3 regions of the Cupriavidus sp. FW305-F7 genome follow, and region 3 is predicted to be linked to each of the others. Evidence: predicted binding sites of a transcription regulator. Region 3 holds the regulator's gene; each other region holds the start of a gene.
The links. The regulator sigma-54, encoded in region 3, starts transcription at its own class of promoters, with help from an activator protein. The targets are predictions, from matches to a motif close to TGGCANGNAANCTGCTTT.
Positions count from the first base shown of each region.

Region 1: AC3WL8_RS37205 (pilin) is a predicted target of sigma-54. The motif match lies at 5,417-5,434, and genes of this name have one in related genera.
Region 2: AC3WL8_RS17225 (ATP-NAD kinase family protein) is a predicted target of sigma-54. The motif match lies at 2,220-2,237, and genes of this name have one in related genera.

Region 1 is NZ_JBYSYC010000071.1:5,054-12,679, reverse strand. It holds gene recA (recombinase RecA) at 1-442, shown strand, start outside; gene recX (recombination regulator RecX) at 543-1,010, shown strand; gene AC3WL8_RS37225 (DUF2889 domain-containing protein) at 1,319-2,014, shown strand; gene sucC (ADP-forming succinate--CoA ligase subunit beta) at 2,104-3,270, shown strand; gene sucD (succinate--CoA ligase subunit alpha) at 3,370-4,251, shown strand; gene AC3WL8_RS37210 (TerC family protein) at 4,488-5,183, shown strand; gene AC3WL8_RS37205 (pilin) at 5,502-5,981, shown strand; gene AC3WL8_RS37200 (PglL family O-oligosaccharyltransferase) at 6,076-7,626, shown strand, end outside.
Region 2 is NZ_JBYSYC010000016.1:146,723-154,348, reverse strand. It holds gene AC3WL8_RS17230 (thiamine pyrophosphate-dependent dehydrogenase E1 component subunit alpha) at 31-1,032, opposite strand; gene AC3WL8_RS17225 (ATP-NAD kinase family protein) at 1,104-2,183, opposite strand; gene AC3WL8_RS17220 (sigma-54-dependent Fis family transcriptional regulator) at 2,419-4,425, opposite strand; gene AC3WL8_RS17215 (LLM class flavin-dependent oxidoreductase) at 4,647-5,687, opposite strand; gene AC3WL8_RS17210 (IclR family transcriptional regulator) at 5,877-6,632, shown strand; gene AC3WL8_RS17205 (hypothetical protein) at 6,645-7,626, opposite strand, start outside.
Region 3 is NZ_JBYSYC010000007.1:57,969-65,594, forward strand. It holds gene AC3WL8_RS08720 (LON peptidase substrate-binding domain-containing protein) at 1-157, opposite strand, end outside; gene rapZ (RNase adapter RapZ) at 249-1,133, opposite strand; gene AC3WL8_RS08730 (PsiF family protein) at 1,251-1,643, opposite strand; gene hprK (HPr(Ser) kinase/phosphatase) at 1,806-2,777, opposite strand; gene ptsN (PTS IIA-like nitrogen regulatory protein PtsN) at 2,858-3,313, opposite strand; gene hpf (ribosome hibernation-promoting factor, HPF/YfiA family) at 3,769-4,119, opposite strand; gene AC3WL8_RS08750 (RNA polymerase factor sigma-54) at 4,168-5,649, opposite strand; gene lptB (LPS export ABC transporter ATP-binding protein) at 5,785-6,585, opposite strand; gene lptA (lipopolysaccharide transport periplasmic protein LptA) at 6,643-7,293, opposite strand; gene lptC (LPS export ABC transporter periplasmic protein LptC) at 7,362-7,626, opposite strand, start outside.

The sequences.
Region 1 (7,626 bases), on a different contig from region 3:
CGGCGTGATGTTCGGCTCGCCGGAAACCACCACTGGTGGCAACGCGCTGAAGTTCTACGCCTCGGTGCGACTGGATATCCGCCGCATCGGCTCGATCAAGAAGGGCGACGACGTGATCGGCAACGAGACCAAGGTCAAGGTGGTCAAGAACAAGGTGTCGCCGCCGTTCCGCGAAGCCTTCTTCGACATCCTCTACGGCCAGGGTATTTCGCGCCAGGGCGAGATCATCGACCTGGGCGTGGACGCCAAGATCGTCGAGAAGTCCGGCGCCTGGTACAGCTACAACGGCGACAAGATCGGCCAGGGGAAGGACAACGCGCGCGAATACCTGCGCGAGAACCCGGACATTGCCGACGAGATCGAAAACAAGGTGCGCGCGGCGCTGGGCGTGGTGGCCATGAACCCCACGGCGGCTGCCACGCCGGTAGCGGTCGAAGACTGACCGCGCCAGCGGCCATTGCGCCATCCGGAAGGCCGGGGCATCGCCGATGCCCCGGCCTTTTTGCTTGGCGCGGGTCCCCATCCACAGAATTCGGTAACCCATGGCAACCCGTCCCCCGCTCTCGCTGAAGGCCCGCGCCGTCGGCTACCTGTCGCGCCGCGAGCACAGCCGTGCCGAACTGGCGCGCAAGCTGGCGCCGCATGCCGAGTCGGCCGAGCAGCTGGAGCAGTTGCTGGACGCGCTGGAGCGCGAGAACTGGCTGTCGAACCAGCGCTTTGCCGACAGCCTGGTGCACCGCCGCGGCGCCCGCTACGGCACCGCGCGCGTGATGCAGGAGGCCAAGACCCACAAGCTCGGCAGCGAGCAGCTGGGTGATCTACAAGAGCGGCTGCGCGCCACGGAAGTGGAGCGCGCCCGTGAGGTCTGGCGCAAGCGCTTCGGCACTCCGCCCGACACACCCGAGGCACGGGCCAAGCAGATCCGCTTCATGGTGGCGCGCGGGTTTTCGCGTTCGGTCGTCAGCAAGATCATCCAGGGTGCGGACGAAGACTACGGCGACGAGGGTTAAGTAGGATGTATGGCGCATGCGCCATTTCCCCCGGAGTACCTGCACTGCCATCAGGGTAAATTCGCTGCATTGCGTCATCTCCCGATTGGACTGCAGACGATTTTGTTGCCATCGCTGAGCCCGTGTTTGCTGGTGCGTTGCGCCAAGCCGCTGTGTCATGCCGGGTGCCATGGTCGGCCGACAATCGCGCGGCGACAGTTGCTGCGCAAGGATGTTCCCGGTCAACGTGGCGCAGCATGTTAAACTCCCCGGGTTATTCGGTGCTCCGGCACCGCCGTTCCCCAGCCCCCCGTATTTCCAGCCTGGCCATGCCTCTGTCCCAGCCCGTCAACCGCTCCCAGCGTCACCGTCGCGCCATTACGGCCGAGGCGTACCAGAGAGAGGACGGCTTGTGGGATATCGAGGTGCGCCTGACCGACACCAAACCTCGCGACATCGAACTGGCCGGCGACCGCGTCCGGCCGGTAGGCCAGCCCCTGCACGACCTGTGGCTGCGCGTCACGATCAATGAGGAAATGACGGTGCTGGATGCCGAGGCCTGCTCGGACTGGGTGCCGTACCCGTCCCATTGCGACACGATCGGCCCGGCTTACCGCAAGCTGATCGGCCTGAACCTGCGCAAGGGCTTTCGCAAGGCCGTGCGTGAGCGCCTGGGCGGCATGCACGGCTGCTCGCACCTGACCGAGGCCGCGGGTGTGCTGCCCAGCACGGCGATCCAGGCCTTTGCCGGTGAAGTCATCAATATCCGCGACAACGGCGAGGACGACCCGAATCCGGAGCCGCCCTATCAGTTGAACGGCTGCCACGCCCTGCGTTTCGATGGCGAGGTGGTTCGTCAGTTTTACCCGCGCTGGTATGGTCACCAGCCGACGCCCAAGATACGGGCCGAGGCAGCACCTGCCGTCGCGACTGCGCCTCAGGCGCCGCCCGCGGCCAATGGCGACCGCAGCAATGATGGCAACGACGCTGTCCCGGCCGAGCGGCCGACCGGCACCTCCGGCTGATTCTCAGGATTGGCCAGCCTGACGAGAGAGTTCGTCTTCTTTCAGATTCTTCCCTTCTACCTTTTACGCCTACCCGAAAGGAAACACGCATGAATATCCATGAGTATCAAGGCAAGGAAATCCTGCGCAAATACAATGTGCCGGTTCCGCGCGGCATCCCCGCGTTCTCGGTTGACGAGGCCCTGAAGGCCGCAGAAACGCTCGGCGGCCCGGTGTGGGTCGTCAAGGCCCAGATTCATGCGGGTGGCCGCGGCAAGGGCGGCGGCGTGAAGGTTGCCAAGAGCATCGACGACGTCAAGACCTACGCCTCGAACATCCTGGGCATGCAGCTGGTCACGCACCAGACCGGCCCGGAAGGCAAGAAGGTCAACCGCCTGTTGATCGAAGAAGGCGCCGACATCAAGAAGGAACTGTACGTTTCGCTGGTGGTGGACCGTGTTTCGCAGAAGGTCGCGCTGATGGCCTCGAGCGAAGGCGGCATGGACATCGAAGAAGTCGCTGCCCACAGCCCGGAAAAGATCCACACCCTGATCATCGAGCCGTCGGTCGGCCTGACCGACGCTGAAGCCGACGACATCGCCCGCAAGATCGGCGTGCCCGACGCGAGCGTGGCGCAAGCCCGCCAGGCGCTGCAAGGCCTGTACAAGGCGTTCTATGAAACCGACGCTTCGCTGGCTGAAATCAACCCGCTGATCCTGACCGGCGACGGCAAGGTCATCGCGCTGGACGCCAAGTTCAACTTCGACTCGAACGCGCTGTTCCGTCACCCGGAAATCGTTGCCTACCGCGACCTGGATGAAGAAGACGCCAACGAAATCGAAGCCTCGAAGTTCGACCTGGCCTACATCTCGCTGGACGGCAACATCGGCTGCCTGGTGAACGGCGCCGGCCTGGCCATGGCCACCATGGACACCATCAAGCTGTTCGGCGGCGAGCCGGCCAACTTCCTCGACGTGGGCGGCGGTGCCACCACCGAGAAGGTGACCGAAGCCTTCAAGCTGATGCTGAGCAACCCGAACGTAGAGGCCATCCTGGTCAACATCTTCGGCGGCATCATGCGTTGCGACGTGATCGCCGAAGGCGTGATCTCCGCTTCCAAGGCCGTGCACCTGACGGTGCCGCTGGTCGTGCGCATGAAGGGCACCAACGAAGACCTCGGCAAGAAGATGCTGGCCGACTCGGGCCTGCCCATCATCTCGGCCGACACGATGGAAGAAGCCGCCCAGAAGGTGGTGGCCGCTGCCGCTGGCAAGTAAGCCGTCGCACGAACGCAACCATACGCGAACGCGGGCGGTGCGCAGGCGCTTTGATGCGCCCTCGCGCGCGCCGCTCGTAGCCAAGCAAAGGATTACAGCATGTCGATTCTGATCAACAAAGACACCAAGGTCATCACCCAGGGCATCACCGGCAAGACCGGCCAGTTCCACACCCGTGGCTGCCGCGACTACGCCAACGGCAAGAACTGCTTCGTCGCGGGCGTGAACCCGAAGAAGGCCGGTGAAGACTTCGAAGGCATTCCCATCTACGCCAGCGTCAAGGACGCCAAGGCCCAGACCGGCGCCACCGTGTCGGTCATCTATGTGCCGCCCGCAGGCGCCGCTGCCGCGATCTGGGAAGCCGTTGACGCCGACCTGGACCTGGTGGTCTGCATTACCGAAGGCATCCCCGTGCGCGACATGATGGAAGTCAAGGACCGCATGCGCCGTGAGAAGAAGAAGACCCTGCTGCTGGGACCGAACTGCCCGGGCCTGATCACGCCGGACGAAATCAAGATCGGCATCATGCCGGGCCACATCCACAAGAAGGGCCGCATCGGCGTGGTGTCGCGCTCGGGCACGCTGACGTACGAAGCCGTGGGCCAGCTGACCGCGCTTGGCCTGGGCCAGTCGTCGGCTGTCGGCATTGGTGGCGACCCCATCAACGGCCTGAAGCACATCGACGTGATGAAGATGTTCAACGACGATCCGGAAACGGACGCCGTGGTCATGATCGGCGAGATCGGCGGTCCGGACGAAGCCAACGCGGCTTACTGGATCAAGGAAAACATGAAGAAGCCGGTGGTTGGCTTCATCGCTGGCGTGACCGCGCCTCCGGGCAAGCGCATGGGCCACGCCGGCGCGCTGATCTCGGGCGGTGCCGATACCGCCCAGGCCAAGCTGGAAATCATGGAAGCCTGCGGCATCAAGGTGACCAAGAACCCGTCGGAGATGGGCCGCCTGCTGAAGGCAATGCTGTAAGACGTACCTTGCCATTCCCGCCAGCGCGGGAATGGTGCACCAGGCAATGCCCCCGCCCGCGCGGGGGCATTGTCATTCTGGCGCAGCGGGGGGCAGGGATACCCCCTAGGCGAAACATGACAGGATTGAAATGTAATCGAAAGGTTCATGCGGTAAACAGTCATGTTCGTATTTTGAGACATCCGAAACCCCGTCAGATGACGGGTGTGCCACCTAAAAAATCGAGGAGCCCTGCCGTGGAACTGCTGTCTTCCACCACATTCTGGATTGCGTTGGGATCGATCATCCTGACCAATATCGTCCTGTCCGGCGACAACGCGGTGGTGATCGCGCTCGCCTCGCGCAACCTGCCGCCCGCCCAGCAGAAGAAGGCCATCTTCTGGGGCAGCGCCGCCGCCATCATCATGCGCGTGGTGCTGACCGTGGCCGCGGTCAAGCTGCTGAGCCTGCCGTACCTGAAGATCGTCGGCGCCGTGCTGCTGGTCTACATCGGCGTGCAACTGCTGACCGGCGATGACGACGAGGAAGGGCACGATGGCAAGGACAATATCTGGGCCGCCATCCGCACCATCCTGATCGCCGACCTGGTGATGTCGCTCGACAACGTGGTGGCCGTGGCCGCCGCTGCGCAGAAAGGCCCCGAAGGCAGCCAGCTGATGCTGCTGATCATCGGCCTGGGCCTGTCGATCCCGCTGATCGTGTTTGGCAGCACGCTGCTGCTCAAGGTCATGGAGCGCTTCCCGGTCATCATCGTGCTGGGTGCCGCGCTGCTGGGCTACCTGGCGGGTGAGATGCTGGTCAGCGACCCGGTTGACGCCGCCTGGTTCGAAGTCCACGTGCCGCACGCCCACCTGGTATTCGGCGCCGCCGGCGCGATACTGGTGGTGCTTATGGGCAAGCTGCTGAGCCGCCGGTCGGCACAGACCGCCTGACGAGGTTCCGCCCAGGCGAGAAGGGCGGCCAGCTGGCCGCCCTTTTTCGTTGGCGCGCCGGCAAGGCGGTCGTCGGTGCCTTGGTCAACTAACTCATGTGAGTGATCGCACATTTTGTCGGGTTGACCTGTGATAGCGGGCCTGGGTGACAAAATTTGGCGCAACTGGCGAGCATCCCCCTGATGGGTGACGAAATTTGTCGCTTTTCACCCTCTACGGATGGGGGATGCTGCTGGCACGCTTACTGCTCAATAGTCCCCGCGTCACGCAACCGAAGACGTGCAACGCTTAACCAAAATCTCTTCGAGGGGTCAAATCATGCAACGGGTACAACAACTGAAGAAGCTGGGCCGTCGTGTCCAGAAGGGCTTTACGCTGATCGAACTGATGATCGTGGTGGCGATCATTGGTATTTTGGCCGCGATCGCGATTCCGCAGTATCAGGACTATGTGACGCGGAGTCGCTGGTCTGAAAACCTTTCGTCGATTGCAGCTTTGAAGCAGGCGATTGCCGAATGTGTGCAGACAAACGCCTTGGCAGCAGGCGCGATTGCTGCCCCCTGTAATACTTCCCTCAACCTCGCAACCGCTGCGGGTGGTGGTTTTACTGCAATCCCTAATCCTCCCAATGGCCTCGTGGACTATGGTGTCACTACGGCGGGCGTGATTACTATTGTCGGGCGGGCCCAACTGGCGACCGGTGGTTGTACGGTGACAATTACTCCGGCCATTACCGCTTCCTCCGTGACATTTGCAGCGGCCACTACCGTTTGCGGCAAGCCTCAGACTGGTATCTAATCAGCAGTCCATTGGGCAATAAAGCGCCTTCGGGCGCTTTTTCTTTATCCGCGCTACAAGCTATCATGCGCCTTTCCCCAAACCAGGCGCCTCAATGCCGCCGTCCCGGACAACCCTCCCGTCGGCTGCCCTCATCGCAGCAATCGTCTTCCCACTGCTAGTTTCCCGGCACACGCTGCCGCTGGCGACGTTCTATGGCGAATGGACTGCCGCATTCTGTGCCATCGCCGTCTTCGCCTTCCATGCGATCCACAAGTCCCCAGCAGCGAGTTCGGAAACCCATATGTGGCTTCCGTGGGGCTGCCTGCTGTTTGTCTGGCTAAGCCTTGTCAGCCTTTTACTCGGCGCCCTCGGTCACGCTGACATCACTGGCAGCCGGCTGATCACGATTCTCACGCTGATCCTTGGAGCCGCAGTGACTTGCGCTGGATGGTGGTATCGACGCGCGCCAGCAACAACCACGCAGGACATCGGCGATGCCTTCGCCACGGCCTTTCTCATTGCGGGGTCGCTCGGTACGCTCACGCAATGGGTGCAGCTCTTCCACCTCGAACCCCGCGCCTTCGGCCTCGTCTCCACCTACTTCTACGACAACAATCGCCGCCTCTGGGGCAACCTGAACCAACCCAACCACCAGGCCACCGTTGAAGGCCTGGCGTTGGTGGCGTCAGTGTGGCTGGCTTCGCGTGGCCGCTTGCGTTTCCCGATGTGGCTCGCCGCCGTAGTCTTGCTAGAAAGCGGCATCGTGCTGTCCGGTTCGCGCACCGGCGTGCTGCATGTTGGCCTGGCTGCGGTCTATGCACTGGTCGCAGCGTGGCTCGCACGAGGCGGGCGGAGCGACTCGGATCCAATGCAGCGACCAGTCGGTCTGCTCGTCGCAGCAGTAGCAATGGTGGCGATGCTGCTGATCCTGCAGCCCGCGATCCGTGCGGCAGGGCAAGCCTTCGACTGGCGCCTGTTCGACACCATCGCCCAACTCGAAGCAGAAGACCAGATGTCCGCGCGCGGCGCGCTGTGGACCCACGCGCTGGCAATGTTCCGCTCCCACCCCTGGTTCGGTGTCGGCTGGGGCGAGTTCGGCTGGGCGCAATTCCAGCAGATGCAGCAAGTCGGCGTGAAGGTGGAGATGTCCCTGCACGCCCACAACGCCATCCTCGACTTGCTGGCGAAGACGGGCATCGTCGGCGCCGCCGGCGTAGGCCTGATCCTGCTGGCGTGGCTATGGCGCGTGGTTCGCGTTCGCCTGTGGCACGGCGATAGCGAAGAGCGCAAGCAGACCGTGCTGGTTCTTACCTGGCTGGCGATGCTGTGCGCGCATTCGATGCTCGAATACCCGCTGCATTACCTCTATTTCTTCCTGCCGTTCTGCTTCATGCTCGGTTGGCTGGAGCCGTCAGGCTTCGGGCGTTGGCGCGTGCCGATGCCAGTGGCACGGGCGCTGGCGATCGCGTTTGTCGTGGTGGCCGCGGCCGTGCTGGCCACCATGTGGCAAGACTACCGCCGCGCCGAAGCCCGCGAATACGCCAGCAGCGAAGGCCACCGCAATGCCTTGCCGATGCCGCGCTTCTGGTTCCGCCAGCACGCGCAGGCCGACGCCGCCGGCCTGGCCACCATTACGCCGGCCAATGCGGCAGATTTGTTGCCC
Region 2 (7,626 bases), on a different contig from region 3:
TCTCCTGATATTGAGTTAGCGCGTGGCGGATCAGTAGCTGACGTAGACGTCGGTGAGCAGGTCTTCGGGCCCGGGCTGCGGTGCGGCCTTGGCCTCCTGCACGGCATGCTCGATCAGCGCGGCGACCTCGCGGTCGATGGCGTCGAGTTCTTCGCGCGCGACCACGCCGGCCTGGGTCACGGCGCGGCCAAACAGCTTCAGGCAATCCTTGTTGGCGCGGATATCGTCGAGTTCGCCTGCGGCGCGGTAGGTTTGCGCATCGCCCTCGAAGTGGCCGTAGAAGCGGACCATCTTGCATTCGAGCAGCGACGGCCCACCGCCTTCGCGCGCGCGCCGGATCACTTCGCCGGCCGCTTCATGGACGGCGAAGAAATCGGTGCCGTCCACCGTCACGCCCGGGATGCCGAAGCCGGCGGCGCGGTCCACGTAGCTGTCCACCGCGGTGCCGTAATCGCGCGAGGTCGATTCGGCATAGCCGTTGTTCTCGATCACGAAGATCACCGGCAGGTTCCACACCGCGGCCAGGTTCAGGCTCTCCAGGAAGGTGCCCTGGTTGGAGGCGCCGTCGCCGCAGAAGGTGATGCCGACCTCGCCCTTGCCGCGGAACTTGGCAGCCAGCGCGGCGCCGCAGATCAGCGGCGCGCCCGCGCCCAGGATGCCGTTGGCGCCCATCATGCCCTTGGACAGGTCGGCGATATGCATCGAGCCGCCCTTGCCATTGCACGAGCCGCCCTTCTTGCCGTAGATCTCCTTCATCATCGCCACCGGATCGACGCCCTTGGCGATGCAGTGGCCGTGGCCGCGGTGCGTGCTGGCGATGCGGTCGCCATCGTTCAGGTGGTGCAGGATGCCGACGCCCGCGGCTTCCTCGCCCGCGTACAGGTGGACGAAGCCCGGGATGTCGCCGCGCCCGAAGTCCACGTGCAGGCGTTCTTCAAAATCGCGGATGGTGCGCATCTTCCGGTACACCGTCAGCAACGTCTCCTTATCGAGCGGCAGCGCGGCGGAATCTTGAGAAGCTCTGGCTGTCATGTCTGTCTCCTTCGTTTTCAGGTGTTGCACTTCAAGAAAGGGGAAAAGCGGGCGGACGCGGTGCCCGCGCGTCATCCCGCCGCGGCGTGCCGCGGCAGGCGGCGCATCAGGTGGTGGCGCGCGGCATGGCGCATGCAGGCCGCGACGTCGATGCTGCGAAAGGCGTGGTCATGCAGGGTGACGGTGACTTCGTCGTCCGGCCCGAAGGCCAGTTCGCGCTCGCCGTCCAGCGCGACAATGCCGCTGCGCTGGCGCACGCGATGGGGCCGGCCGTGTTCGAGCCGCTGCCAGCCGGCCACCGGCACGGTGCACATCAGGCCGGGTGCGATCGGCGCGCACAGGTCGAATTCGCCTTCGCCGGGGGCGGCCAGCTCGATCGCGAGGCCGCCCTCTTCGCGCCGGCCCACCGGCTCCAGCAGCCCGGCGATGGATGACAGGCCGATGGCCTCGGGGTCGGCAAAGGACACGTAGACGGCGGCAAGCGTGTCGGTCTTCCACAAGGCGCGCGCGCCGATGAAGTGCTCGTGCGAGATCACCGCATCCACCAGCGCAATATCGCGGCGAAAGCCGCCGTTGCCGTCGCGGATGACGATGTCGAGCCGCTTGTTCGACGCCAGCGCCTGCGCAGGGGGAATGCGGCCCGTGGCATAGAGGCCGGTGGCCAGCCCGATGATGGTGGGTTCGCGCATTTCGGGGTAGGCATTGTTGGTGCCGGTCGACAGGCCCGCGATCGGCACCGCGCCGCACTCGCGCACCACCGCGCGGTGGGTGCCGTCGCCGCCCAGCACGATGATGGCGGCCACGCCCGCATCGGCCATGCAGCGCGCGGCGCGCAGGGTGTCGTCAACGCGCGCGGTGACCGGCATGTCAAGGTAGTCGACCGCGGGCAGCCCCGAGTCCGGCCCCTGCCGGCGTGCCAGGTGCCGCGCCAGCATGACGCGCAGGCCTTCGCGGTCGGGCATCATCAGCACGCGCTCCACGCCGCAGGACGCCAGCGCGGCCAGCAGGCGCAGCACGATATTGACGCGGTCGGCCAGCTGCAGGCTGTTGGCGTTGGCGATCACGCGGCGGATGTCGCGCGCGGAAATCGGGTTGGCGATGATGCCGACCACTGGCGCGATCTGCGCGCTGGCGCCTGCTGCGTGCCCCATTGCCCGTCTCCTGTTGTCGTTGTCTTGCCAAGCGTATTTGCAATGGCCGTGCCAGTGCGCGCAGGCAGTGAAAACCGGGGAAACAGGGGTATCAGCGGGGTCGGATCCGAGGGATTACCCCGAGGCGGAAGGGCAAAAGCGACGCTGCGCTGTGACAGGTGTCACAGCGCAGGTGTACAGGGGATGGACAACCGTATCGCAGGGATGGCGCGCGTGCGCCGTGCTGCCTGCCGGCTTATGCGTCGGTGGGCTCTGGGCCGCCGTCGCGCCGGTTGGGCGACTGGATGCCGTAGCGCTCCATGCGGCGGTACAGCGTCATGCGGCTGACGCCGATCTGACGCGCGACCGCGCTCAGGTTCCAGCCGGAGGCGCGCAGGTATTGCATCAGCAGCATGCCTTCCGGCGGCAACTGGTGCGGATCGAACGGCGCGGCAGCGGGTGACTGGGCGGGCCCTGGCTGCGGCAGGGCGGCGGACGGAGCGGGTCCCGCCAGGCTGTCAGGCAGGTCCGGCACATCGATATAGCCGTCGGCGCAGACCGCGCGCGCGTACTCCAGCACGTTGCGCAGTTCGCGCAGGTTGCCGGGCCAGCGGTGGCGGTGCAGCCGCTCGCGTGCCGCGGGCGACAGCGTGATCTCGCCGCCTTCTGCGCCCCCTTCCTGCAGCAGCTTGCGGACCAGCCAGTCCAGGTCGGTGCGCGCACGCAGCGGCGGCAGCGTAAAGCGCGCGCCGTTGAGGCGGTAGTACAGGTCCTCGCGGAAGCGCCCGTCGGCCACCAGTTGCTCCAGGCTGTGGTGCGTGGCGGAGATGACCCGCAGCCGCACCGGCACCGGCCGCGCGGCGCCGACAGGCAGCACTTCGCCCTCGGCCAGCACGCGCAGCAGCCGCGACTGCAGCTCGCGCGGCATGTCGCCGATCTCGTCCAGGAACAGCGTGCCGCCGTCGGCCTCCTGGATCAGGCCGCGCTTGCCGCGCGGGCCTGCGCCGGAGAAGCTGTTGGGCAGGTGGCCGAACAATTCGCTTTCAATCAAGGTTTCAGGGATCGCCGCGCAGTTCACCGCTACGAACGGCCCGCCGCGGCGCGCGCTGGCAAGATGCAGCGCCTTGGCCAGGAACTCCTTGCCGCTGCCGGTCTCGCCGTGGATCAGCAGGTTGATGGGCGAATCGACCAGGCGCGCCGCGCGCTGCAACTGCTGCTGCAGCGCGGCATCGCCGCCGGTCAGTGCTGCCAGCGCATCCGGCATCTCCACCTGCGTTTCGGCGGGCGGCGCCTGCCAGCGCAGCGCGGGCGGCAGCACGCTCAGGTACAGCAGGCCGCCGCTGCGGGTCAGCGCCACCAGGCGCTGCTCGCTCGGGCGCGAATAGACGTAATGGCCCAGGTCTTCCAGGCGCGCGTCGAACAGCGTCTCGAACCGCTGGCCCAGCACGGTGGCGCCCGGTGCACCACCCAGCTCGCCTTCCAGCATCAGCCTGGCGCGGTGGTTGTGGCCGACGATGCGGCCCGCCTCGTCCAGCGCCAGCAGGTATTCGGGATTGACGTCGACGAACTCCGGCGCCACGTTCAGCTTCAGGATCCAGTCGCGGCGGTGCGCGCGCAGGAAGTTGGCGTTCTCGATATGCGCGGCGTAGATGCGCACCATCTGCAGCGCCAGCCCCTGGCTGTCCTTGGCCTGCGGCGAGGTCAGCGCGGAGATGTCGAGGATGGCATGCAGGTTGCCGTGCGTGTCGAACAGCGGCGCGGCGGTGCAGGTCAGCGGGATATGGGTGGCGTCGAAATGGTCGGCCTGGTGCACCGTCAGCGCCTGGCCCGTGGCCAGGGCGGTGCCGACCGCGCAGGTGCCGGCGCCGCTCTCGCTCCACTCGGCGCCCAGGTACAGGCCCGCGTGGCGCAGCGCGGCATCGCTGCGGGCCTCGCCGATATAGTCGACGGTCACGCCCTGCGCATCGGTCAGCAGCACCACATAGCCCAGGCCCGCCACCTGCCCATACAGGCTTTGCAGGCCGTGGCGCGCGATGCGCGCGAAGTCGTCGATACGTTCCTGGTGTTCGCGCAGGCGCGGCTGCGGCAGGATGCGCGCCTCCTGCATGCGCGACGGATCCAGGCCGTACTGGTGCACGCAGCGGCGCCATGAGTTCTGGATGATGGCGTCGTGCGCGATCCGGTCCGCAAGCACGGCCGGCGGGGCAAGGTATGTGGTGGCCTGGACCACCGTCTCGATGTGCTCGCGTTGCCGCAGGTCCATCGTTGTCTCCTGTCGTCGCTGCCGTCGGCCCCATGGGTGATGAATGGGGTGGTGGATCGGGCGGACTGTCGGGCGCGTGCTGCGGGAGCCGTGCCTCTCTGTGTCTCGGACCTTCTAATGTATCCGAGCGGATCGGCGGTGCGCAAACAGGATTAGGGGAGACGCGCTCACGGGCGCACGCCGCAAGTGCGGCGCACGCCATACCGGAGCATCGCAGGCGCTCAGAGCGCTGATGAGGTCTTCAGGCTGCGCGCCGCATCGGCGGCGATGGCGAACGAGCGCAGGCGCGCCTGGTGGTCATGGATCTGCCCGGCCAGCATCAGCTCGTCCGGGCGCAGGTCATCGACAAAACGCTGCATGCCGGCACGCACGGCGTCGGGATCGCCCACCACGGAGCACGCCAGCGAGCGGCGGATATGGTCGGCCTCGCTCTCGGTCCACAGTGATTCGATATCATCCACCGGCGCGCGCAGCTGCCCCGGAGTGCCGCGCACCAGCGCCAGGAACTGCTGCTGCAGCGAGCTGAACAGGCGGCGCGCCTGGTCGCCGGTCTCGGCCGCAAACACGTTCAGGCCCAGCATCACATAAGGCCGGTCCAGCGCTTCGGAGGGCCGGAAGGTGCGTCGGTACAGGTCCACCGCCTGGCGCATGAAGCCCGGCGCAAAGTGCGAGGCAAAGGCGAACGGCAGGCCCATCGCCGCGGCCAGCTGCGCGCTGAACAGGCTCGAACCCAACAACCAGATCGGCACCTTGAGCCCGGCGCCGGGCACCGCGCGCAGGCGCTGGCCGGGGCGCACGTCTTCGAAATAGGCCTGCAGTTCTTCCACATCCTGCGGGAAGGTATCGGCGCTGTCGGCCGACAGGTGGCGGCGCAAGGCGCGCGCGGTGGCCTGGTCGGTGCCGGGCGCGCGGCCCAGGCCCAGGTCGATGCGGCCCGGGTAGAGCGAGGCCAGCGTGCCGAACTGCTCGGCGATCACCAGCGGCGAATGGTTGGGCAGCATCACGCCGCCCGAACCCACGCGGATGGTCCTGGTGCCGTTGGCGACATAGCCGATCAGCACGGCGGTGGCGGCACTGGCAATGCCGGGCATATTGTGATGCTCGGCCAGCCAGTAGCGGTGGTAGCCCAACTGCTCCGCATGGCGGGCCAGGTCGAGCGAGTTGCGCATGGCCTGGCCGGCATCGCTGCCTTCAGGGATGGGGGCCAGGTCCAGCACGGACCAGGCGACGCCTGCGCCGTTGGGGATAGAGTCGTGATTCATGTGGTGGATGGCGGGCGGCTGGTGCCGCACGCGGGCAATGCATATGGCTCGCTATCTTAGTGACCCCGGCGCGATCGTGCTGGGGGCCTGATCGCGGCCCTTCGGGCGGCGTGGGTATAGTCGGGGCACGAAAGATTGAGTCGCGCCGCGCTTGCCCGTACCATGCAGCCCGATGCGAAGGAACAAGCGATGACACTCAAGACACTGGACGGTGCGCTGGCGCTGCTGACCCACTTCACCGTGCGCCAGCCGACCTGGGGCGTGCGCGAGCTGGCCAAGCACAGCGGCGTGCACTACGCGGTGGTACACCGCGTGCTGGCCACGTTTGCCGCCAACGGCTTCCTGGTGCAGGACGCGGCCACCGGCAAGTATTCGCTGGGACTGCGGTTGTTCGAGCTGGGACAGGTGGTGCGCAAGAGCTTCTCGGCCGACGAGATCGTGCGCCCGGTGCTGGAAAAGCTCGCCGCGCAAAGCGGCGAGACCGTGTTCCTGTCCTGGCTCGATGGCCATGAGGGCCTGTGCGTGGGACTGGTGCAGAGCCAGCACCAGCTGCGCTTTTCGATCGAGCTGGGCGAGCGCTTCCCGCTCTATGCGGGCGCGCATGCCAAGGCCATGCTGGCCTTCCAGGACGATGCCTTTCGCGATGAGGTCTACCGCCAGGGGCTGGCGCGAATGGCCCCCCACACGACGCTGGACCGCGAGCGCATCGAGCAGCAGCTGGCCGAGGTGCGCGAGCGCGGCTGGGCCCATACGCGCGAGGAAGCCGCCGCCAGCGTGGCCGGCCTAGCGTTGCCGCTGTGGTCGCGCGACCGCAGTGCGGTGGTGGGCTCGGTCGCCATCGCCGGGCCGCAGCAGCGGCTGGACGAAGCCGCGGTACCGCGCCTGCTGGAGGCGCTGCGCGATGCCAGCGGCCGGCTGGAAGACGTCATCGGCTTCGTGCGCTGACGCGCAGTCTCCTCACACCAGCAGGGCCTTGCCCACGGCCCCGCCCAGCACGCGCTGGCCGATCGCATGGCCCAGCGCGCGATAGCTCTCCCATTGCGCCTCATCGAAGAACTGGTCGCCGGTGGCCTCCTGCGGAAACGCGGGATGGGTCGCGCCGTAGTGGCGCACGTCGGCCGGCGCCCATGACACCAGCCGCGGCTTGAGCAGCACGATGCGGCAGGTGCGTGCGCGTGGCGCCCCGCACTCCGGGCCGGTGCGAAAGACGTTGAGCAGCACCGCGCATTTGTCGCCGGTCGGCGCGCCCGGCATGAAATCATCCGGTACGCCGAAGACCCGGCTCAGCACCGGGTGCGTGGTGGCAGCCTCGGTATCGACCACGATCTCCAGCCCATGGTCGATGCGCGCCAGCCGGATCAGGTTGGCCAGGTCGCCGAAGCGGTAGTCGGGGTCGCCCCCGCAATCACACAGCACGATCAGCGAGACATCGCGGCCCGGGCGCAGCAACTCGTACACGCCGGTGTTGTCGAAATGCCCGCCATCGGACAGAAATTGCCAGCCGCGCCGCGTGCCATGGAAGCGCGCGCTCAGTTCGCAACCCAGGTAGTACTGCGTGCGGAACAGCGCGATGCCCGCGGCCAGCCACGGATGCGTGGCGCGTTCCGGATGGCGCCTGGCGCGGCCCCGGCGCCCGCCTTCGCGTGCGTGGCTGGCCGGATACGACGGCCACCATATGCCCAGCCGCAGGTTCGCCAGGCCAAGCAGCATGGATGTGCCCAGCGTGGTCGCGCGCCCCAGCCTGGTGGAGACGGCCGCGCCGGAGATCGCCATCCAATCTCCCACCGTGCGCGATTCGGCCAGTTTGCCCGACGACGGCCATGAAACGTCGGGGCAGCAACCCCGGCCGTCGATGGTAAAGCGCGCGTAGGCGTCCGGCGGGATCGCCGCCGCCACGCCGGACTGCGCCACGCAGGGGCCGGGCGCCAGGCACAGCGGC
Region 3 (7,626 bases):
AGTTGCGCACCATGTCGACATAGCGCGCCTCGAACACGCGCAATGGCAGCCGTCCACCGGGAAACAGCACGGTGTGCAACGGGAACAGCGGCAGGTTGTCGAGCGTCCGTGGCGGAACTTCTGATCCCGTGGGACGGTAGAGGTCGGTCGAGGACATGCAGTGCCAGCTTGGGTATCGCGCAGCAATGGGCCAGCCGGCCAACGCGGTGCGCAGATGCCAGTGATGCCAGTGGGCAGTCCCGCCTGCGTCAGCCCGCCGGTGCGAGCTCTCGGTGTCTCACCAGCACATTACCATGCGCCCGGAAGTAGTTGGCAAGCCTTTCCGTAATATAGACCGAGCGATGCTGCCCGCCGGTGCAGCCGATCGCCACGGTCAGGTAGCTGCGGTTGTCGGCAATGAAGCTTGGCAGCCACTTTTCCACATAGGCGCGGATATCCTCGGCCATTGCCAGCACCATTGGCTGGGCCTGCAGGAAGTCGATCACCGGCGTGTCACGCCCCGTCAGCGGGCGCAAGGCCAGGTCGTAATAGGGGTTGGGCAGCGAGCGCACGTCGAACACCATGTCCGCATCGCTGGGCACGCCATGCTTGAAGCCGAACGACTCGAACAGCAGCGTCAGCCGCTGGCTGTCGTCGCGGATCAGCTCCTTGATCCAGCTGCGCAGCGTATTGGTGCGCACATTGCTGGTGTCGATGCGGTGCGCGGCCTCGGCCAGCGGGCTCAGCAGCGCGCGCTCCATCTCGATCGCTTCCATCAGCGCGGTGTCGTTGAAGGCCGGTTCAACGCCAGGGCCCGGCATGCCGTCGGTACGCACCGACAGCGGGTGGCGGCGGCGCGTCTCGGAATAGCGCTGCACCAGTGCGTCGGTGCTGGCGGTCAGGAACACCACCTCGACCTGGTGCTCCGCGGCCAGCGCGCGCACGGTGTCGGGCAGCTGGTCGAGCGACTCGCGGCTGCGGATGTCAGTGGCGACGCCCAGGTGCGTATAGCCCTGGCTGTCGAGGTAGCGGGTCAGTTCCGGGATGAACTGAGCCGGCAGGTTGTCCACGCAGTAGTAGCCTGCGTCTTCGAGCACGTTCAGTGCGACGGACTTGCCGGAACCGGATATGCCGGTGATGAGGATGATGCGCATAGCAACTGAAGCATAGCATCACGTGATGAAGGCGTCATGACACCACGCACAAAGCAAGCATGGCGAACCTCGCGGTTCGCCATGCTTTTGCCGTCAGTTTGCGGCGCTGGGTGCGGCTCAGGCTGCCTTGGACAGGCATTCCTTCATGTAGGCCTTGTATTCGTCGCCCTTCTTGCCCTTGCCCGACTTGCTGCAGGAAGCCATTTTCTCCTGCTGGGTCTTGGACGCGCCCTTGGACAGGCACTCCTTCATGAACGCCTTGCGTTCGTCGCCCTTCTTGCCGGCGGCTTGCGTATTGCAGGCCTTCATCTTGTCCTGCTGGGCGTTGGCTGCGGGCTTGTCCGGGGTAGCCGGGGTGGCGGGCGTGGCAGGCATGGCCGGCGTTGCCGGTGCGGTGGCCGCTGGCTTGGCTGGCGTGGCGGGGGTTGCCGGCGTGGCCGTGGTCTGTGCAAAAGCGCTGGCGGCGATCATCGGGGTGACCAGCGCGCACATCGCGATCAGTTTCTTCATGCTTGCTCTCCTGGATGTGGAAAACTTCATGGCCGCGCGCCATTGCCGGCGTTGCAGCTTCCGTAACGGGCGCGATGCCCATTACAGCACAAAACGGAGCATGCCTGAAGAACGTTGACGTTCTGCGTCAACGCCGTTGTAAGCAAATGAAAACGCTGGGGCTCAGAGCAGGCGGCCCTGGCCGCGCGAAACCGCATCGGCCTGCATCGCGGCGCGCTGCCGGTCCATGAAGTCGCGCAGCGTATCGATGCCGCGCAGGCGCAGGATGGTGTTGCGCACCGCGGCCTCGACCAGCACGGCCAGGTTGCGCCCGGCCGCCACCTGGATCTTGACCATGTGGATCGGCAGGCCCAGCACGTCCAGGTATTGCGAATCGAGCGGCAGCCGCTCGAACTCGCCGTCGTTGCGGCGCACCAACTGCACCACCAGTTTGATCTTCATCTTCCGCCGCACCGCGGTCTCACCGAAGATGGTCTTGATGTCGAGCAGGCCCAGGCCGCGCACTTCAAGCAGGTTCTGCAGCAGCGGCGGGCAGCGGCCTTCGATAAAATCCGGCCCCAGGCGCACGAAGTCCACGGCATCGTCGGCCACCAGCCCGTGGCCGCGCGAGATCAGTTCCAGGCCCAGTTCGCTCTTGCCCAGGCCCGATTCGCCCATGATCAGCACGCCCATGCCCAGGATGTCGAGGAAGACCCCGTGCATGGTCACGCGCGGCGCGGAGATGCGCGACAGGTACAGGCGCAAGTGGTCGATCACCGCGGCCGACGACACCGGCGTGGTGAACAGCGGCGTGGACGAGCGCGTGCAGCGCAGTTCCAGGTCGGGCGGCGGCTCCATGCCGTCGGCGATCACCAGGAAGGGCGGCTCCAACAGGATCAGCTCGCCCATCTGGCGCTTGCGGGTCTCATCGTCCAGCCGCTGGTAATAAGTGATTTCGGGCTTGCCGAGCACCTGGATGCGGTTGGGGTGGATCAGGTTCAGGTGGCCCACCAGGTCGGCGGCGGAGGTGGCTTCGCGGGCGAACTCCACGTCGAAGGCGCGGTCCGCGCCTTCCAGGCCGGCCACCCACGAGAGTTTGATGTCGGCTGCGTTGTCGTCGAAGATGGACTGGGAGGTGACGCCGGTGAGTTCCATGCGGTATGACTGGTGGGGCGGTTTGCGAAGCGCCTGGCGCCTGCCCGGTCTGGTGCCGGCCCGCCTGGGGGATCAGGGGATCAGGGATGCCATGCGATCAGCAGCTGATGGACGGCATCGGGCGTCGGCAGCGTGGCCAGTCCTTCGCGCATGTCGCGGTCGGAAAGCAGTTGCGCGATTTCTGACAGGATTTCCAGGTGCTGCTGCGTAGCCTGTTCGGGCACCAGCAGGAAGATCAGCAGCGATACCGGCTTGCCATCCGGCGATTCGAACGGAATCGGCTCGGCCAGGCGCATGAAGGCGGCCAGCGGCTGCTTCAGGCCCTTGATGCGGCCGTGCGGGATCGCCACGCCGGCGCCCAGGCCGGTGGATCCCAGCGACTCGCGCGCGAACAGGTTGTCCGTCACGATGGCGCGCGCCACACCATGGTTGTTCTCGAACAGGAGCCCGGCCTGCTCGAACACACGCTTCTTGCTGGTGACGCTGACGTCCAGGGTGATGTTGCCGGGTGGCAGCAATTTGGCCAAACGATTCATGGGCGATGCGCAGGATTTCAGTTAGCGGGCAGATCGTTCCGCGGGGCAGTGGGCTGGCTCCGGGCTGCCGTTGGCCTGGCCGGAGGCGTCCGGCCCATTATAGAGCAGCGACTACCCCCGTATTGTGCAGCGCAGCGGGGCAAGCCGGTGCAGAACGATACATGGTGATGCAATCGTGCCTCCGGGCCGGGAGCCGGCGCACCGATGCGGGGCGCGGCCAGGATTCCCTCTCTTTGTATGGCGCAGCATACACCTTGGCGCTGCGCTTGCGAACACTCTTGCCCATTCGGGTGAAAAGCGTTGGCTCCGGCGCCACAGCCGGGCCGCACCGCCAGTGCGGGCGCGGCATGCCGGCGGCAACCCGGAACGCAAGGGCGCAAAAAAGCCGCGCTTCGTGGCGCGGCTTGCCTGTTCAATCCTGATTCAGCAGCCCGCTGCGGGGCTGCCGGGCACGGTCATTGCTGCATTTGCGCTGCGGCCATCTGGTACTTGACCGCTTCGCGGTCGTGGCCTTGCACGCGATCCTTGTAGCGGATCACCTGACGGTCCAGCTTGTCGACGAGTGCGTCGATCGCTGCATATAGGTCTTCGTGATGCGCCTCGACAAAGATGTCCTTGCCCTTGAGATGTAGATTAATTTCCGCGTACTGACGCCGGTCCTTTTCCTTGTGGTTGTCGACAGAGAGCAGCACGCTAACGCCAATGACCTGATCGAAATGCCTGACGATTCGCTCCAGCTTCGTTTCCACGTACTCACGCAGAGGGGGCGTGATGTCCAGGTGGTGTCCACTGATCTTGAAGTTCATAGCGCTTCTCCTTCTGAAAGAGCCTCACCAGGCAGGCGGTGGGCTCGGCTACAAAGACTTGCGGAGATTGACTGCGGGGATCTTCAGGGCTTCGCGATACTTGGCAACAGTGCGGCGCGCAACAACAAAGCCTTGCTCACCCAGCAGTTCGGCAATGCGACTGTCGGAAAGGGGATTCCTCGGGTCTTCGGCTCCTATCAGTTGCTTGATCAAGGCGCGGATGGCCGTTGATGAAGCCGCGCCACCGGTTTCGGTGGACACGTGGCTGCCGAAGAAGTACTTCAGTTCGAAAGTACCCATCGGCGTTGCCATGAATTTATTGGTCGTCACCCGGGAGATGGTTGACTCGTGTAAACCCAGTGTATCGGCAATCTCCCGCAAAACCAAGGGGCGCATGGCGATTTCGCCGTGACTGAAAAAGTTCTTTTGACGCTCGACAATGGCCTGCGAGACACGCAGGATTGTGTCGAACCTTTGCTGGATGTTCTTGATCAGCCAGCGCGCCTCTTGCAGCTTTTGCTGCAGTCCGGCCGTGCCGGACTCACCCTTCGCGCCACGCAGGATTTGGGCATACATATCGTTGATGCGCAGCCTCGGCATCACATCCGGATTGAGCTGCGCGATCCAGCCGCCGCCACCCTTGCGCACGAACACGTCCGGCACCACAAAGTCCGCTTCCGGGCGGCTGTACGCATGGCCGGGGTAGGGCGCCAGCGAGCGGATCAGTTCGTGTGCGGACTTCAGTGCCACTTCATCTACCTGCAGTGCCTTCTTCAGCCGCGTGTAGTCGCGTACTGCGAGCAACTCCAGGTGATTGCTAACGATGTTCAGCGCCAGTTCGCGTTGCGGGTGCGTCAGGCGTCGCAACTGCAGGGCCAGGCACTCGGCGGCGTTGCGCGCACCCACGCCGGGCGGGTCGAAACTCTGCAGCAGCGTGAGGATGGCGTGGACTTCGTCGATCTCGAACTCGAGTTCTTCCGGCAACTCCGTGCAGATCTCCTCAAGCGATGCGCTCAGGTAGCCATCGTCGTCGAGCGATTCGATCAGGAAGATGGCCAGGCCTTTGTCGCGCGCCGAGATCTTCAGCGGCGTGAGCTGCTCCATCAGGTACTCGCGCAGCGTGGGCTCGGCCTCGCGCAGCTGCATCGGCGTTTTTTCATCCTCGTCGCCCTGGGGGCGGCGGGCAAAGTCGTCCAGGCTCCAGTCGCCGCTGCCGTAGTCGTCGCCGTTGCCGCTGTCGCCATAGCTGTCGTCGTCACCCGCGCCGTCGGCGCGAGCCTCGCCATTGCCCTGGGGCTCAGCCGGGGCGGGCGCCGGTGCGCTCTGCAGGTTGACCGAGCCGTCGGCCGCCACGCGCAGCGGGCTTTCGATCCAGTCGTTCTCGCGCTCGAGCAGCGGGTTTTCCGTCAGCGCCTGTTCGACCTCTTGCTGCAGTTCCAGCGTGGAGAGCTGCAGCAGCCGGATCGACTGCTGCAGTTGCGGGGTCAGGGCCAGATGCTGGGAAAGACGGAGCTGTAGCGACGGTTTCATGCGAGCTATTCTATGCGCATCTTTCCGTTGTTGGAACGGAAATTGCTATCGCTTATGCGGTCCGATCGCCGCTGGCTGTGGGAGGGCCCACGCGCGCCCGCGAAGAGGCCTGCCGCTCGCGGGCAGGCCGTTAAGTCACATGCGGAAGTTCTCGCCCAGGTAGACGCGCCGCACTGCGTCATTGGCGATGATTTCCTCGGGCTGGCCCGCGGCCAGCACCGTGCCTTCGCTGATGATGTAGGCGTGGTCGCAGATGCCGAGCGTCTCGCGCACGTTGTGGTCGGTGATCAGCACGCCGATATTGCGTGCCTTGAGGAAACTGACGATGCGTTGGATCTCGCCCACGGCGATCGGGTCCACGCCGGCGAAGGGTTCGTCCAGCAGGATGAAGCGCGGCGACGACGCCAGCGCGCGCGCGATTTCGACACGGCGGCGCTCGCCGCCCGATAGCGACAGCGCCGGGTTGTTGCGCAGGTGCGCGATCTGCAGGTCGTCGAGCAGCGAATCCAGGCGGCGCTCGATCTCGGTCTTGGGCAGCGGCTTGCCGTTGCTCACCTGAAGCTCCAGCACCGCGCGGATGTTCTCTTCGACGTTGAGCTTGCGGAACACCGAGGCTTCCTGCGGCAGGTACGATAGCCCCATGCGCGCGCGCTCGTGGATCGGCAGGCCGCTGATGTGGTCGCCGTCGAGCACGATATCGCCTTCGTCCAGCGCCACCAGGCCCACGATCATGTAGAACGAGGTGGTCTTGCCCGCGCCGTTAGGCCCGAGCAGGCCGACCACCTCGCCGCTCTTCACGTCGAGCGAGACGTCCTTGACCACCGTGCGCGAGCCATAGCGCTTCTTCAGGTGGCGCACGACCAGCGTGCTGCCGCCGGGAAGGACGGTGGAGGCTTCGACGGAAGGCTTGTCGGCGATGGTTGCGGTATCGGTCATTGGCACGGTCTGGCGTTCAGGCGTTTCTGGCGCGGGCAGGCAAGCCGGCGCCAGGCGTCAGGGTTTGTTGGCAGGCGCGGGCGCCGTCTTCAGGTCCAGCGGCGAGCCGCCATTGCCCGTGGCGCCGGCCTTCTGGTCCTGGCGCGGCGACAACACCGCGCGCACGCGACCGGACGGATTGGCGGCCGCGGCGTCGCCGCTGCCGCCGCCGGCGGCCGTGTAGAACTCCTTGCGGCTGTCGTAGGTCAGCACCGCGCCGCGGATCTCATCGACCTGCTTGGCGCCCTGCAGGCGCGCCATGCGGGCATTGCCGATCAGCTTGGAGTACTCCTGCTTGCCGTCGTACTCGATGCGGTCGCCCCAGCCGTCGATGTATTCGTCGACGCCTTCGCGCTTCTGGCGGATGTAGGCCTGCTTGCCCGGCTTGGCGGTGGCTACCGCGAACTGGTAGCCCTCGGGGTCGGTGCGCAGTTCGGCGGCGTCGGACTTCAGGATCATGGTGCCCTTGGTTAGCACCACGTTGCCGGTCAGCGTATAGATCTGCTTGACGTCGTCGTAGCTGGCGTTGTCCGCCTCCAGCACCATCGGCTTGTCGCGGTCCGCTCGCTCGGCCAGGGCGGGCTGGGCCAGCAGGCCGAAGGCCATGGCCAGGGCGAGCAGAGCCGGGGCGGTGCGTCGACGGGACGATGTCGTCAGGGAAGCAGTCATGTTGGCAGGGGTTGCTTGAGGGCGTCTGGGTACGTTGGTGCGGGTTGGTGCGGCCCCCGGGCCGGGGCTCAGGACCCCGGCGCGCGGCCTGGGGACGGCCCGGTGATGATGGTGCCGCGTACATTGCCGAGCAATTGTACTTCGCGCGTGACGTTGTTGAAGATCAGGCCGTTGGCGGTCATCACCGACGGGCCGCGCGTCAGCTTGACTGGCTTGTCGGTCTTGACGATGTCGTCATTGATCAGCAGCTGGAAATAACTGGATGCGGCGGTCAGCTGCGGGTCCTTGGACACGTCCACGCCCTGCTGGCGCATGACGAAGCCGTTGCCGTAC